Regions from separate parts of the Metabacillus sp. 84 genome, predicted to be linked through region 1. Evidence: riboswitches for the same ligand, from Rfam matches in the RefSeq annotation. Region 1 holds a riboswitch; the other holds the start of a gene.
What was found. Region 1 has a riboswitch for lysine ahead of ACQCV8_RS01200 (amino acid permease). Riboswitches for the same ligand answer to the same signal wherever they lie in the genome.
Positions count from the first base shown of each region.

Region 2: it holds a riboswitch for lysine, as region 1 does, so the genes downstream of both, ACQCV8_RS06205 (aspartate kinase) here and ACQCV8_RS01200 (amino acid permease) in region 1, are expected to answer to the same signal.

Region 1 is NZ_JBNILN010000001.1:219,789-228,163, reverse strand. Features, by position in the region: gene ACQCV8_RS01220 (GNAT family N-acetyltransferase) at 1-431, shown strand, start outside; gene fumC (class II fumarate hydratase) at 477-1,856, shown strand; gene ACQCV8_RS01210 (UDP-N-acetylmuramoyl-L-alanyl-D-glutamate--2,6-diaminopimelate ligase) at 2,058-3,527, shown strand; gene ACQCV8_RS01205 (D-alanyl-D-alanine carboxypeptidase family protein) at 3,685-4,851, shown strand; gene ACQCV8_RS01200 (amino acid permease) at 5,151-6,569, opposite strand; lysine riboswitch at 6,684-6,861, opposite strand; gene ACQCV8_RS01195 (twin-arginine translocase TatA/TatE family subunit) at 7,070-7,258, shown strand; gene ACQCV8_RS01190 (DUF6612 family protein) at 7,601-8,375, opposite strand, start outside.
Region 2 is NZ_JBNILN010000002.1:310,825-319,199, forward strand. Features, by position in the region: gene uvrC (excinuclease ABC subunit UvrC) at 138-1,910, shown strand; lysine riboswitch at 1,976-2,155, shown strand; gene ACQCV8_RS06205 (aspartate kinase) at 2,274-3,503, shown strand; gene ACQCV8_RS06210 (YslB family protein) at 3,662-4,117, opposite strand; gene ACQCV8_RS06215 (succinate dehydrogenase cytochrome b558 subunit) at 4,654-5,262, shown strand; gene sdhA (succinate dehydrogenase flavoprotein subunit) at 5,295-7,058, shown strand; gene sdhB (succinate dehydrogenase iron-sulfur subunit) at 7,055-7,816, shown strand; gene gerE (spore germination transcription factor GerE) at 8,169-8,375, shown strand, end outside.

The DNA.
Region 1 (8,375 bases):
ATATGCAGGCAGCAGGCACGATAACCGAAGTCAGATCCATGATCTATATTCTTCGGTCACTCTCGGGAAAGAGGAAAGCATTCCGGTGGTCAATTCTTGATCAGAATACGAACGAATTGCTCGGAACATGCGGATTTAACGAGTGGGATGAGGAAAATTCCAGAGGTGAAATTGGCTATGAGCTCGGCATGCCTTATTGGGGCCAGGGTTACATGGCAGAGGCGCTTCAATTGTTGTTTGATCTTTCCTTTAGAGAGATGGGGGCAAACAGGATTGAAGCAAAAGTCGTGCCCGATAATCTAAGTTCGATCGGTCTTCTCAAAAAGCTGAACTTCCGGTACGAAGGAAGGCTGAGGAAATACGAATGGATGAATGGGAAATTTCAGGACGTTGAGCTTTTTTCTTTGCTCAAAGAAGAAATGAGGGATTAAGCGGCAGGTTCATGGGGGAATGAATGAGGGGAGGGATCAATAATCATGCAAACAAGAATTGAGAAGGATACAATGGGGGAAATTGAGGTTCCGGCAGATAAAATGTGGGGAGCCCAGACACAGAGGAGCAAGGAGAACTTTAAAATCGGTACCGAAAAAATGCCGCTGGAAGTTATTTATGCATTTACCGTTTTAAAACGAAGTGCGGCTGTTTCCAATGAAAAATTAGGAAAGCTTACGGCAGCAAAAGCAGAAGCGATTGTCCAGGCATGTGATGAAATTCTTGATGGGAAGTGGGACGAGCAGTTTCCGCTGGCAGTTTGGCAAACGGGAAGCGGCACTCAAAGCAATATGAATGTAAATGAGGTTGTCGCGAGAAGGGGCAATGAGATTCTTGGTGAAGGGGAAGCCAAAATCCATGCAAATGATGATGTGAACATGAGCCAGAGCTCAAACGATACGTTTCCGACTGCGATGCACATTGCCGCTTTAAGAGCGGTAAAAGACCAGCTCCTTCCTGCTGTGGAACAGCTCCAAAAGACGCTGGAGGAAAAATCCGGTCAGTTTCAGGACATCGTGAAAATTGGCCGGACTCATTTGCAGGATGCGACTCCGATTACACTTGGCCAGGAGATCAGCGGCTGGTCCTATATGCTTGAACGATCAAAGGGAATGATAGAAGAAGGTACTTCCCACTTGCTTAACCTTGCGATAGGAGGAACAGCTGTTGGAACCGGCATCAATGCCCATCCTGAATTTGGGGATGAAGCAGCTCAGGAAATTGCCAGGTATACAGGCTTCCCATTTATTTCTTCTGCGAATAAGTTCCATGCATTAACCTCTCACGATGAAATGGTTTATGCCCATGGAGCCATTAAAGGGCTGGCTGCCGATGCAATGAAAATTGCAAACGATGTGCGCTTTTTAGCCAGCGGCCCCAGATGCGGTATTGGCGAGCTGATTATTCCTGAAAATGAACCTGGAAGCTCCATCATGCCAGGGAAAGTCAACCCGACGCAAAGCGAGGCTTTAACAATGACGGCGGTTCAGGTAATGGGGAATGATGCAGCAATAGGCTTTGCAGCAAGCCAGGGGAACTTTGAATTAAATGTATATAAGCCGGTCATTTTGTATAACTTCCTTCAATCCGTCCGACTGCTTTCAGATGCCCTTCTTTCCTTTAATGAGCACTGTGCCAAAGGGATCCAGCCGAATCATGAGGTGATCGGCAAATACCTTAAAGAATCTCTCATGCTCGTTACGGCATTAAATCCGCACATCGGATATGAAAATGCAGCAAAAATTGCGAAGCATGCCCATAAAGAAGGTCTGACGTTAAAAGAATCGGCTTTGCAGCTTAATCTTCTTACTGAAAAGCAATTTGATGAATATGTCATTCCAGAGCAAATGACTAAACCGAAATAATGACCGTCTCTTATAGGGTGCTGTTTCTCAGAAGCAGCGCCCTTTTCCCATAAGCTTTCATACTCCGCTTCCATGCAATTTCCAGATTATAACTCAGGGTAAACCCTTTTTTCAGCAAATAATAAAATCACCCGGCAAGGATAAAAAACACAGGCGGATTTCGAACCATGTGAAAAAGATAAATGAAGGAGTTTCAACCTTATGAATTTACATCAGCTGCTTTTATCTTCATCCATCCGTCCCGAGCCTGAATTGGAAAATCTTAAATCCATTGAAATAAAAGGGATTACGTCCGATTCAAGATGCGTGAAGGCGGGAGATTTTTTTATTGCCATTTCGGGTCATGACCAGGATGGACACCAATATATCAACGCTGCGATTGAAGCAGGGGCTGTGGCTGTCGCTGGAGAAAAAGCACTTAATAACCTTCCTGTTCCCTATGTTCACCTGAACGACAGCAGAAAGCAGATGGCGGAAATGGCCATCGCTTTTTACGGCAATCCTCAGCAGAAACATAAAATGATCGGAATTACCGGAACGAACGGGAAAACCACGACTGCTTATATGATAAAACATATAGTAGAATCAGCGGGATATTCCTGCGCCCTTTTTGGTTCAATCGCCAATTACATAAATGGAAAATGGTACAGAGCCTCCAATACAACTCCGGACAGCCTCGAGCTTCAGAAATTGCTTCATCTGAGCAGGGATGAGTTTGCAGTGATGGAGGTTTCATCACATGGCATCAGCCAGCATCGCGTGGAAGGCCTTCAATTTGATTACGCGCTGTTTACGAACCTCGACCGGGATCATCTCGATTACCATGATACGATGGAGGAATATTTTCAAGTGAAGTCCCGGCTATTCGCCCAGATGTCCCCTGCAGGGAAGGCGATTGTTAATACGGATACACCGTGGGGAAGGAAGCTTACAGAAAATATAAAGGCAGAAGGACATGATGTTCTGACATTCGGGGAAGGCCTTGAAAATGACCTTAGTTTATCAGAATGGAAGGCAAATACGCTACCGTCTGCCATTTTTAAAGAAACTGAAAATAGAGGTCATTTTATCCAGCTTGCGATTCCAGGTCTTCATAACGTGTTTAATGCAGGACTGGCTTTTCTGGCAGCTCAACAAATCGGGATCGAATCGCGAGTGATTCAAGAGGCGCTGTTAAGCTTTTCCGGAGTTCCCGGCAGGAATGAGATGTATGTGCAGAAGGGCGAGCCTACCTGCATGGTCGATTATGCCCATACTCCTGACGCGCTGTATCATTGTCTGAAAACTGCAAGAGAATGCGGGGCAGAAAATGTTTATCACATTTTTGGCTTCAGGGGAGGGAGAGATGAATCAAAGCGCAGCGAAATGATTCAATTGTCCTCTGATTTGAGTGATGGATACATTCTGACACAGGATGATGCCAACGGTGTACCCGAGCATGAATTAATGGATGAATTAATCAGGCTTCAGGAAACATTCGGCAGTGAGAAGGGATCTCTTATTCCTGACCGTACTATGGCTATCAAGCATATGTTTAAGATTGCAAAACCAAAGGACTGGATTGTCGTTACGGGTAAGGGGGACGAGCCCTATCAGCAGCAATTTGAGCTGCCTGCAGCAACAGATGGAGAAACGATCCGGTATCTTCAAAAAAAACTGATTCAGAAATGAAAAAAAGGAACCCGGGATGCTGCAGGGTTCCTTTTTTTGTTTTCATCCATGTAAGAATATGCAGCGAATTCAATTAATTTACATTGTTTTCAGATTGTGAAGTTGATATTCTAGAAAAGGACTAACTATGAACGGAACAGATAAGGAGAGTAAATCCATGAAGCAGATCCTGCACACGATGATCGCGGCTTTCACACTATTCATTATCATGCACCCGGACAAAGCAAGCGGCATTAAGGATCCTGACCTTTCGCTGAAAAGTGAAGGAGCCGTTTTAATGGATGCAAAAACTGGGCGTATTTTATACGAAAAGAATGGTCATGCTTCTATGTACCCTGCGAGTATTACAAAAATCGCAACCGCTATTTATGCAATTGAAAACGGGGATTTGGATGAAATCGTAACAGTAAGTGAAAAGGCCAGGAATGCAGAAGGGACTAAAGTTTTTCTGGAAGAAGGAGAGCAGGTTCCTCTTAAACGGCTGATTCAGGGAATGCTGATTAACTCCGGAAATGATGCGGCAATTGCTATAGCTGAACATATGAGCGGAAATGTCGAGCAGTTTTCGAAGGATTTGAATGAATATTTACTAAAAGACGTTGGGGTTGAGCAAACGAACTTTGTAAATCCAAGCGGTCTGTTTGATCCGGACCATCGGACAACTGCAGCGGATATGGGCAAAATAACAAAGTATGCCATAAAGAATGAGCAATTTGCAGAAATTTTTGGAACAAAATCTATGGAATGGGAAGGGGAGACCTGGCAAACGACTCTTTTAACCCACCATAAAATGCTGAAGCAGCGGCCTTATGAAGGGGTGACGGGCGGAAAGAACGGGTTCGTGTCCCAATCAGGCTTTACCCTTGTTACAGCAGCGCAAAAAAATGGGTTAAGCTTAATTGCAGTAACACTAAAGTCCCCTAATGACAGTGGTACGTATAATGATACAGAAAAATTACTTGATTATGGATTTGGACACTTTGAAACGAAAGAAATCGCGCCTGCGGCTTCGCTTGTAAATGATAAAAAAGAACCGCTTCAACTAACGGAACCTATTCCCTATACTAAAGGCAAAGATGAAAAGGTGACAACAAAGATAAATCGGCTAAATGAGCTGGTTGTACACGGCGAGGATGGGCAGGAACTGGCTTCAGCAAAACTGGAATCCGCTATTCCGGAAGGCCAGGGCATCAGTCAAAATCTGCAGGAAAATAAAGAAGAAGAGGACAAGTACTTCAGCAGTCATTTTTTCCTGGCAGCAATTGCAGCCTTCCTTTTAGTGACCTTTATTAGCGGTACTTTATATTGGCAGACGAAAAGATAGCAAAAAGTCCATTAGGGCTTTTTGTTATACAGCTCAAAAATAGCGAACAAGACAGCATAACAAGATTATAAAGAAAGACATCCTGGAATAAAAGGCTCTTAAGTCAATGATTGTAACCCTAAAGATACTTAAGATCAGTTTAAAAGAATGGTTATCATAAAGCATTATGCTGATTGCCAGCACCTGTTAATTGGAGCGGAAGGCTTACGCAAGCCTGCTGCGATCAAAAGCCGAGTTGAATAGAATTAGAAAAAGCCCGGGAATGCTTATTCAGCACTCCCGGGCTTTATTTTACAGATTTATAATGTGCCGGAATCTGAATCCGGCTGTTCATGCTTCTTCCGATTAAGAAGAGGATACACAATCAGGCCTGCAAGGAAGAGACCTATGCCGAGGAAGAATGTCTTAAGGTCTGACGTTCCGGAGATGATAACGTACACACTGTAGATCAGCGCCAGTGAAGCAATCAATCCTTCTCTTACTCTGGATCCTTTGATTTCGCTGAACGTTTCGCCGTTTAAAACGAGCTTTAAATAATAGATAGAAGAAACAAGGTATGGAATCAGATAGGCAAGTGTAGCTGAAGTTGTCAGGAACGTGTAAGCTTCACTGATTGTGCCTGAGATAACTGAAAAGATAAACAGCTGTGACATGATATTGGTAATCGTGAGGGAAACCACAGGGCTTCCTTTTTTATTGTTTTTTCCGAATGCAGCCGGGAAAATTCCAGACTTGGCTGCCTGGTAGGCGACTTCTGAGCTCATTAAAATCCAGCCCAGAGTAGAACCGAATAAGGAGATAAGGGCAAGAATGGCCATCGCTGTCCCGCCGGCGTCTCCAAGGAAAAGAGCGAGAACATCAACAAATGGCTTGTCAGACTGCATTAACTCTTCTCTTGGAATAACACCCATTGTAAGCAATGTCGTAATCATATAAATGGATAGCGCAACCAGCAATCCAAAAATCGTTGCTTTTTTTACATCTGATTGGGAGCGGGCACGCCCGGACAGGATCACAGCCGATTCGATTCCTACAAAAGCCCAGAGGGTTGAAACAGCTGCAAGCTGTACCTGCTTAAAAAGTCCTTGTGGTTCCCCGTTTGATTGGACTTCGAAGTACCATTCTCCAGTGCTTGCTCCCTGAAATGCGAACAGGGCAGCGCCAATAAAGAGCATAAAGCCGATTACCTTCGATGCGGTAGCAGCAAAATTCAGCCGGCCTGCTGCATTCAAATTGTTCACAAGAATTGTATGAGTTCCCCATAATAAGATGGTGCAAACAGCAAAAGTAATCAGCCGGCCTTGTTCGATTTCCTGAGGCCCGACAGAAAAGAGGACGGTCGTATCTTTCATGATTGGAAGAAATGCCGATAAGTAACCTGCAAAGCTTGTGATGATGGCAACATTGCTGATCCAGTTTGCTACCCAGTAGCCCCACACCATACTAAATCCTGCAGCCTTTCCGGTTTTCTCTGATTTAAACATGGCCCTTGCGTAGCTTTGAGGCCCCCCGGTTAACTCCGGCTTTCTCACCGAAAGATTTCCAAATACGAGGGCAATCATTAAGACCCCGAGGCCGGTAACCAGCCATGCAGAGGCTACTCCCATAGGACTGGCCATTTGTGCAAGTGTGCTCGGAAGCATGAAAATGCCGGATCCGACCATATTTCCGATTACAAAAGCAGATAGCAGCCAAAAGCCCCATTTTTTTTGTTCCATTGTAAATCCTCCTTATATGATTTGCTGCTTAAAGGAAGATGGAGGACGTTATGCACATAAATAAAAACGCATGGAGCAATCCATGCGTTTCCTATACATAGTCGCCTCAACCTATCTCCTGATAGCGCTCCGCGATGAATACTGCGGCAGTCCTGTATTTATTAAATACAGGCCCAGCAAGGACTGATGATTGGTATCAGCTTGCTTCGGCACCTTTTCCTTTCAACAGACATCAACAGCCCCAACGGCTTCAGCCCGGTTACTAATAATTGGTGCAACCTCTACCTCACCGAGATATGGAGTGAGGATTTTTCTTATTGAATTATGATACTTGAAAATGATAAATGATTTCATAAGAATCGTCAATGGAAACATCAGATTACCTTAACCTTCCACCTGCGAATCCGTCAGAAAATTATAAGTATTCTCTTGGTTTTTCCCAGTAAATCACCTATAATTTAATCAAGACTGACAAACTGTAACACAAAGGGGATTAGAATATGGGCAGTTTGGGATTTGGAGAAATCTTATTGATACTAGTGGTGGCACTGCTGCTGTTTGGACCAAAAAAGCTTCCGGAGCTTGGGAAAGCAGCAGGAAGAACGCTCCGGGAATTCAAAAATGCTACCCGCGGGATGATGGACGAGGATGAAGAAAAAGCAAAAAAGACAGATGAAAATCGTATCTAATAGATAGAAAATGAACCGGCATAAGGCAGCCGGTTCATTTTTTAATTGGCTATGTTAAAGCATGGGGCTGATTACTAAAACCTGTTGACTGAAAAGAAGGGCGTGAGCCTTTACGTTTGAGAGCGGCAGGATAGGGCAGATCCCGCTGCCGCATAGCGGCAAGGAGGCTTACCGCCCGCCCAAAGATAAACGAACGCCTGCTGGCTGTAATCAAAAGCTAAATTAACAGAGCCTTTTATTTAGATTGGATATCCGTATGGATAAGCTTTAAACGGGCTAACCATTTGACGGTGGGGGTTCTTCGCAGTCACACTAGTCCACCGGCAGGTCCAATTTGATTATTTACTCCATTGGCTGTGCAGAATCGGTTACTTCTTCAGGGACTTCCAGGTCATTCAGTTCATTGTACTTGCTGAACGTGCCATCGACTTTCTGATCGAGGGCAATGGTTTGGCCTTCAACATCTACTGTCATTGACATCATGACAGTTGTAGTATTCTGCAAGAAGGTCTCTTTATCAATTGAATAAGAGAGCTTTAAATCAGTTAATTCTGCAGATGCACCGTCTACGCCAAGAGAAGAAGTAATTTGATTAACCATATCTCCATAAAGATTTAGGAATTCTTCCTTCGGTTCATCAATAGAAATGATGTATTCACTGTCTTCTTCTTTGACCTTAATATCTCCTGCAACTTCTTGTAATCCTTCCAAATCAGCCGCCGGGTTTGATTGAGCTTCAGATCGTACCATTGGGTTATTAGGATCTGTGGCCATTACGGCCCACTCTCCGCCATTTTGAGATACATAAGAGTTGTCTTTGGTTACATATGATTCAAAAGAAAATTCAGACCCGTCTGCTGCAGATTTCGTTGTATTTACAGTGTGGATCAGCATTGGATCCATATTTTGCTCTATTTGCATAGAGGCATCCGTTTTGATTTCTTGCTGTCCATCATCAACAGTCTGGTCCACTGTCATTTCACTGGAGAAGCTCTTCACATCTTCATAAGCCGCAATCGACTTTTCCAAAACCTGTTCTGCAGTTAATTCTTCTGCAGGCTGTTCTTCTGATTTTTCTGTTTCTTCCGCTGCAGGCTCCTCAGCTTCTGCTGCTTCT
Region 2 (8,375 bases), on a different contig from region 1:
GACACCACCGGTATCTGATCGGAAATTGCCTCCTCGGGCCAATACTCTGCGCCTGACACTGTTTCCAGCGCTATTCTTAGTAATTTTCCTATATATATCGTACAATATAAGGCAAATGACTGGATGGAAGTGGTTATATGAAAGACAAAATCAGAGAAAAATTAGCCATTCTTCCCGATCAGCCAGGCTGCTACCTCATGAAGGACAGACAGGGGACCATTATTTATGTCGGGAAAGCCAAAGTATTAAAGAACCGTGTCCGTTCTTACTTCAGCGGCTCTCATGACGGGAAGACGCAAAGGCTTGTCAATGAAATTGAGGATTTTGAATACATTGTGACGTCCTCTAATATCGAAGCCCTTATTTTAGAAATGAATCTGATTAAAAAATACGATCCAAAATATAATGTGATGCTCAAGGATGATAAGTCCTTTCCATTTATAAAAATAACCGGTGAACGCCATCCTCGGCTGATTGTTACGCGGAAAATCAAAAAAGACCGGGGGAAATATTTCGGCCCTTACCCAAATGTCCAGGCAGCCCGTGAAACGAAAAAGCTGCTGGACCGGCTGTATCCGCTGAGGAAATGCAACACTCTGCCAGACCGCGTCTGCCTGTATTACCATATGGGGCAGTGTCTTGCCCCTTGTGTATATACAGTAACGGAAGAAACAAACCGGAAAATGGTTGAGGAGATCAGCCGGTTTTTAAACGGCGGGTACAAGGAGATTAAAAAGGATTTAACCGATAAGATGTATAAAGCTTCAGAGGCTATGGATTTTGAGCGGGCAAAGGAGTACAGGGATCAGATCGTCCATATTGAAGCGACAATGGAGAAGCAGAAGATGTCGATGACGGATTTTGTGGACCGGGATGTGTTTGCTTATGCTTTTGATAAGGGCTGGATGTGTGTACAAGTATTTTTTGTCCGGCAAGGCAAGCTGATTGAACGGGATATTTCGATGTTTCCAATCTATAATGAACCGGATGAAGAATTTCTGACATTCCTGGGCCAGTTTTATCAGCAGAGCAATCATTTCCTGCCGAAGGAAATCATGATTCCGGACAGCGCTGATCTGGAATTGGCGGAGCAGCTTCTGAATGTGCGCGCGGTCCAGCCGAAGCGCGGTGCGAAGAAGGACTTGCTGATGCTCGCTCACAAAAATGCGAAAATTGCACTCCGCGAGAAATTTTCGTTAATCGAGCGGGATGAAGAGCGGACAATTAAGGCCATCGAGAATCTCGGCGATAAGCTGGGAATCGCCGTGCCAATCCGGATCGAAGCGTTTGACAACTCAAACATTCAAGGGTCTGATCCAGTTTCCGCAATGGTTGTTTTTATCGATGGGAAACCGGCCAAAAAAGAGTACCGTAAGTATAAAATCCGGACTGTTACCGGGCCTGATGATTATGAGTCCATGAGAGAGGTGGTCCGGAGAAGGTATTCCCGTGCATTGAAAGAAAACCTTCCTCTTCCCGATCTTATCGTGATTGATGGAGGAAAGGGGCAGATTTCTGCAGCAAAAGATGTTCTTGAGAATGAGCTGTCTCTGCAAATACCAGTATCCGGCCTTGTAAAAGATGATAAGCACAGAACTTCCAATTTGATGATTGGAGACCCGCTTGAGCTTGTTCAGCTCGAACGCAGCTCACAGGAGTTCTATCTGCTGCAGCGGATTCAGGATGAGGTCCATCGCTTTGCGATCACGTTCCACAGACAGCTCCGCGGAAAAAACGCGATTCAATCCATATTGGATGAAATCCCCGGCATCGGGGAAAAGCGGAGGAAGATGCTGCTGAAGCATTTCGGCTCTGTTAAAAAAATGAAGGAAGCGACCGTTGAGCAGATTAAAGAAGCCGGTGTTCCTTATGCGGCTGCAGAGCTGATCTATGAAAAGCTAAAAGAATAGACTTGTGCTTTTCCAAATCCTCTGATAGAATACAAACTAATTTAATCAGGTCGTTTAGTTCGTTAAATGACGATAGAGGTGCGGACTTCAATAGTAGGCATAAGCAGGAAAATGGTTTTCCGTTTATGTATGCCGAAAGGGGAGCGCCGCCGAAGAGGAAAAGGTGCCATTGCTGATTCTTCTGGTTTTGCATTGAATAAATGCAGGGCTGTCAAGATTTTTATTCTTGGAGAGCTATCTCATTGTATGGGCGGAGAATTTTTTCGTTTATGCAAGCAATGGGAGGGGCATCCCATTGCTTTTTATTTTGGGCTCTTATCTGAAAGAACTTGCGATATACCATTGACCTAGAGGAGCGATAACGTGGGACTGATCGTACAAAAATTTGGAGGAACATCCGTAGGATCTGCAGATCGAATTTTGAATGTTGCAAAAAGAGTAATCCAGGAAAAAGAAAATGGCCATGACCTGGTGGTCGTCGTTTCGGCCATGGGGAAAACAACCGATCAGCTCGTATCGCTTGCGGGGGAACTTTCATCGAAGCCGGACAAAAGAGAAATGGATATGCTGCTGACTACAGGGGAACAGATCACGATTTCTTTACTAGCGATGGCTCTCCAGGCCAAGGGCTATGAAGCCGTTTCCTTGACCGGAGGCCAGGCGGGAATCTTCACTGAATCCCGGCATGGAAATGCACGCATAACCCGCATTGAAGATGACCGCATTACAGAAGAGCTGACCCGGGGGAAAATCGTTGTGGCAGCAGGTTTTCAGGGGAGAGATGAAAACGGGGAAATTACAACATTGGGCAGAGGCGGTTCAGATACAACAGCTGTTGCCCTTGCGGCGGCGCTGAAGGCAGATAAATGCGACATTTATACCGATGTGACAGGGGTCTATACGACCGATCCCCGCTATATCCAAGGAGCAAGAAAGCTTGCTGGCCTATCCTATGACGAAATGCTGGAGCTGGCGAATCTTGGTGCGGGTGTTCTTCATCCAAGAGCAGTAGAGTTTGCAAAAAATTATCAGGTTCCACTGGAAGTGCGTTCCAGTATGCAGGGCGAGCGGGGAACGCTTATTGAGGAGGAAAGTGCATTGGAAGAAAATTTAATTGTTAAAGGAATTGCATTTGAGGACCAGGTAACAAGAGTGTCCGTTTGCGGCCTGCCGAATGATTTAAGCACCCTTTCGACTATATTTACGACACTGGCGGAGCATGGGGTAAACGTGGACATCATCATTCAAAGTCTGACAGATAAAGAGAACGGCACGATTTCTTTCTCAGTAAAAACAAATGATCTGGAAGAAACGATCGATGTGCTTGAGACTCATAAGAAAAAATTAAGGTTCAAGAAAATTGAATCGGAAAAAGGCTTATCCAAAGTTTCCATTGTCGGTTCCGGCATGGTTTCCAATCCCGGGGTGGCGGCAGGGATGTTTTCGGTGCTCGCCAAGGAGGGCATTGAAGTGAAAATGGTGAGCACCTCTGAAATTAAGGTATCCACTGTAATTGAGCAGGATGATATGGTGAGGGCAGTTGAAGCGCTTCATGAAGCATTCGAGCTATCCGGCAAAAAGGCGCCGGTTTAATAAACAGAATCAAAAGACATCTTCATCCTGTTCGAAGCACGAACAAAAAAGAACCCGGGAATGCTTATTCACCAAGCATTCCCGGGCTCTTCCTTTAGGTGCACCCTTGCTTTACAGACAGCCAGGTTAAGCCGGGATCCAAAAATCATGGCTTCCGGTCAATCTGTGATCATGTCCTTTTTATCCCATTTAACGGTCAAGATTACCTTGCCGGAGCGGCGTTTTACCTGCTCGTAGGCCTCAGCCGCATGCTTCCCGATTGTCTGAACCTGCTCTGCCAGAAAACCGGCCTCCAGCTGGAAGGATGGCTCCTTTTGAGCTTGAAAGCGGGTCAGGATCAGGTCGGAGGTCAATTCAAACTCCATTTCTCCCTGTTTTCTATGTAAGAGTGTCAGTGTCCCCCATCCGGATTGAAGAAAAAAACGGGGAAGCTCTTCTGCAGTTTCCAGCGGAAAGTGCCTTGCAAGCTTTCTGCCGGCCCAGTAAAGCAAAGAAGGATACTCCTGACCAAGGATTTCGGGAAGAAGGATCTCCCGCAGCATTTCATGGCCAAAAGCAGGGACTGACAGCTCCTCATACTTTTCAGCCTCTACTTGATTACGTGTCGTTTTCATTTCATTTCCCCTCTCTCTATGCTCATTATATATCAAGACCGTAGGCTATTAACATGAAATAAAAGGAAGATCGGGCTTAAGAGGGTTCCATATTAGGAGAGGCCAAGGGCAAGAAATGATTCCTTCTTGCCATACTAAGCTCTTAAGCATATTTTCTCTCACATTTCAATATAGTAATAAAGTTAATTTTGTGAAGAACGAAAATAATTCCGAAAATTATAATTTATGAACACGTTTTCTTGACGCTCTATTATGTTAGGAGTAAAATGAATTTGTCACATTTTATCAGTTTATAATTATGATGGAGCGGCGGTTTAGTCAAAAGTTTCCAATGCAGAACTGCCAGATTCAAAGTCATGCTCCCTGATCATCCGGGCGAGAGAATTATGACAGCATATTGGGAAATAAGGTTGGATAAAATGCTATTTTAATAGCTTGCCATGACAAAGCCCTCCCATGCTCCAGACTGTAAAATGGGGATAGGAGAAAACCCAATAAAAACTACAGATTATCATTGATTAGGGGGTAAAGGAATTATGGCTGGAAATAAGGAGTTTGCGCTGCGCAGACTGCACTCGCTGCTGGGGGTTATTCCTGTAGGAATCTTCCTGATTCAGCATCTTGTTGTCAACAATTTTGCGACTAGAGGAGAAGAAGCATTTAATGAGGCGGCTCATTTTATGGAGAGCCTGCCATTCAGGATTGTTTTAGAAACATTTATCATTTTCCTGCCGCTATTATTCCACGCTATTTATGGTGTTTATATTGCTTTTACGGCGAAAAATAATGCTTCCCGCTATGGCTATTTCAGAAACTGGATGTTTGTCCTGCAGCGGTTCAGCGGCATTGTTACATTTGTATTCGTTGCATGGCATGTGTGGGAAACAAGAATTGCCGCTGCATTCGGAGCGACGGTCAATTTTTCAATGATGGAAAATATTCTTAGCAATCCGGCAATGGTCGCTTTCTATGTGGTGGGTGTTGTTTCCACAGTGTTCCACTTTGCAAACGGGCTCTGGTCTTTCTGCGTAACCTGGGGAATTACGGTTACACCTCGTTCCCAGCTGATTTCAACCTATGTAACACTTGCTGTGTTTGTTGCACTTGCTTACGTAGGAGTAAGTTCCATCTTTGCATTTGTTTAATTGAGGAAACGTCAATCAAGGGAGTGGGCTAGATGAACAACAATCGGATTACAATCGTCGGCGGCGGTTTGGCCGGCTTAATGGCTACTATAAAGGCTGCCGAAAAGGGAGTCAGCGTGGATCTTTTTTCACTCGTTCCTGTTAAGCGTTCACATTCAGTGTGCGCACAGGGCGGCATCAATGGAGCGGTGAATACAAAGGGTGAGGGGGATTCCCCCTGGGAGCATTTTGATGACACGGTTTACGGGGGAGACTTTTTGGCGAATCAGCCTCCGGTAAAAGCAATGTGTGAAGCTGCTCCTTCTATCATTCATCTTCTTGACCGTATGGGCGTCATGTTTAACCGTACCCCTGAAGGACTGCTTGACTTCCGCCGCTTTGGGGGAACTCAGCATCACAGAACAGCTTTTGCGGGCGCTACAACCGGCCAGCAGCTGCTTTATGCACTGGATGAGCAGGTCCGCCGCTATGAAGTGGCAGGGCTTGTCAGAAAGTTCGAAGGCTGGGAATTCCTTGGAATCGTTTTGGATGATGACCGGGTCTGCCGCGGGATTACTGCTCAGAATCTGTCCTCCATGGAAATCAAATCGTTCCGGTCCGATGCAGTCATTATGGCAACGGGCGGACCTGGAATTGTATTCGGCAAATCCACGAACTCTGTCATAAATACGGGCTCTGCTGCTTCAATCGTCTACCAGCAGGGTGCCTATTATTCCAATGCTGAATTTATTCAGATTCACCCGACCGCGATTCCGGGGGATGATAAGCTTCGCCTCATGAGTGAATCCGCAAGGGGGGAAGGCGGCCGTGTCTGGACATATAAAGACGGGAAGCCATGGTACTTCCTAGAAGAGAAATATCCGGCTTACGGAAATCTTGTGCCAAGGGATATCGCTACAAGAGAAATCTTCGACGTCTGCGTAAATCAGAAGCTTGGAATCAATGGGGAAAACATGGTTTATCTCGATTTATCCCATAAAGACCCGAAAGAGCTGGATATTAAACTTGGCGGAATCATCGAAATCTATGAAAAATTCATGGGGGATGATCCGCGCAAAGTTCCGATGAAAATCTTCCCTGCCGTTCACTATTCCATGGGCGGACTGTGGGTGGATTACGATCAGATGACGAACATCCCGGGACTGTTTGCAGCAGGCGAATGCGATTATTCCATGCACGGAGCAAACCGTCTTGGTGCCAACTCCCTTCTTTCCGCTATTTACGGAGGAATGGTGGCAGGTCCAAGTGCTGCGAAATACGCACAGGGACTTGAATCATTTGCAGAAGATCTTCCATCCAGCGTCTATGAACGCCACGAGAAGGAAGAGCAGGAAAAGTGGGATTCCATCATGAGCATGGATGGAGATGAGAATGCCTACGTGATTCATAAAGAACTTGGAGAATGGATGACAGCGAACGCAACAGTTGTCCGCTACAACGATAAGCTTCTGGAAACAGATGAGAAGATTCAGGAACTGATGCACCGCTATGAACGCATTAACATAAATGATACGGCAAAATGGAGCAACCAGGGGGCTGCTTTCACCCGCCAGCTGAAGAATATGCTCAGCCTGTCCCGTGTCATAACACTTGGAGCCTATAACCGAAATGAGAGCCGGGGGGCTCACTATAAGCCTGATTTCCCTGAACGGAATGATGAAGACTTCCTTAAAACGACGATGGCTAAATTCGTGGGCGACCATGAAGCTCCGGCTCTGCATTATGAAGAAGTAGATACATCTCTTATTACTCCGAGAAAAAGGGATTATTCCAAGAAGAAAGGAGCAAAAGCATGAGTGAGAAAAAAATCATTCGCTTTGTGATTTCACGTCAGGAATCTCCGGATGCAGTTCCTTATGATGAGGAGTTCGAACTTGAACACCGTCCGAACATGAATGTAATTTCGGCTCTAATGGAAATCAGACGTAATCCCGTTAATGCAAAAGGGGAACCGACTACCCCGATAAACTGGGATATGAACTGCCTGGAAGAGGTATGCGGCGCCTGTTCCATGGTGATCAACGGCAAGCCTCGGCAGTCGTGTACAGCACTTGTCGACCAGCTGGAGCAGCCGATCCGCCTTGCGCCGATGAAAACATTTCCGGTCATCCGCGACCTTCAGGTAGACCGAAGCAGAATGTTCGATTCCCTTAAAAAGGTGAAAGCGTGGATTCCGATTGATGGAACGTATGATCTTGGTCCGGGACCCCGCATGCCGGAGAAAAAGCGTCAGTGGGCCTACGAGTTATCGAAGTGTATGACATGCGGCGTCTGCCTGGAAGCATGTCCGAATGTTAACAGCAAATCAAACTTCATCGGACCGGCTCCGCTTTCGCAGGTTCGCTTGTTTAACGCTCATCCTACCGGAGCTATGAATAAATCAGAACGCCTAGACGCTTTGATGGGTGATGGAGGACTTGCAGACTGCGGAAACTCCCAAAACTGCGTGCAGTCGTGTCCGAAGGGCATTCCGCTGACAACCTCTATTGCAGCACTTAACAGAGATACAAACCTGCAGGCATTCCGCAATTTCTTTGGAAGCGACCAGGCATAACGCACCCCGGCTGCCTTAGCGCTTTTCTTGCTTTCAAGGGATTAAAGCGCAAAGTGACCGCTTTATTAAAAAATGAGCTTCTTCAAGACAGTAAAAGAGCCGGATTCCCGGCTCTTTTTCATTTTGATTAAAGGTGGACCCTTAGGGAGAGTGGCGGGATGTGCAGGCGAATGCCTGCAGCAGAAATCAGCTGCCGGGTATACCGGAGCCAACTTTTGAAAAATGGACGCATCCTCCCCTGCTTTCATCAGCAATTCAGTCACCGCTATGCCTGAAAGCACATACTATATGTTGACTAATCGGATACCCATGTGCAAGAGCAGCTCTCACCTAGCAAGGAGGGTTACAATAATTGAAGGACAACGAATTTCAATCTAAGCCACTGCTCACGAAAAGAGAAAGAGAAGTATTTGAATTACTGGTACAGGATAAAACAACAAAAGAAATAGCTGGAGAGCTTTTCATTAGTGAGAAAACCGTTCGAAACCATATCTCAAATGCGATGCAAAAGCTTGGAGTCAAGGGGCGTTCACAAGCGGTTGTAGAGCTCCTGCGTATG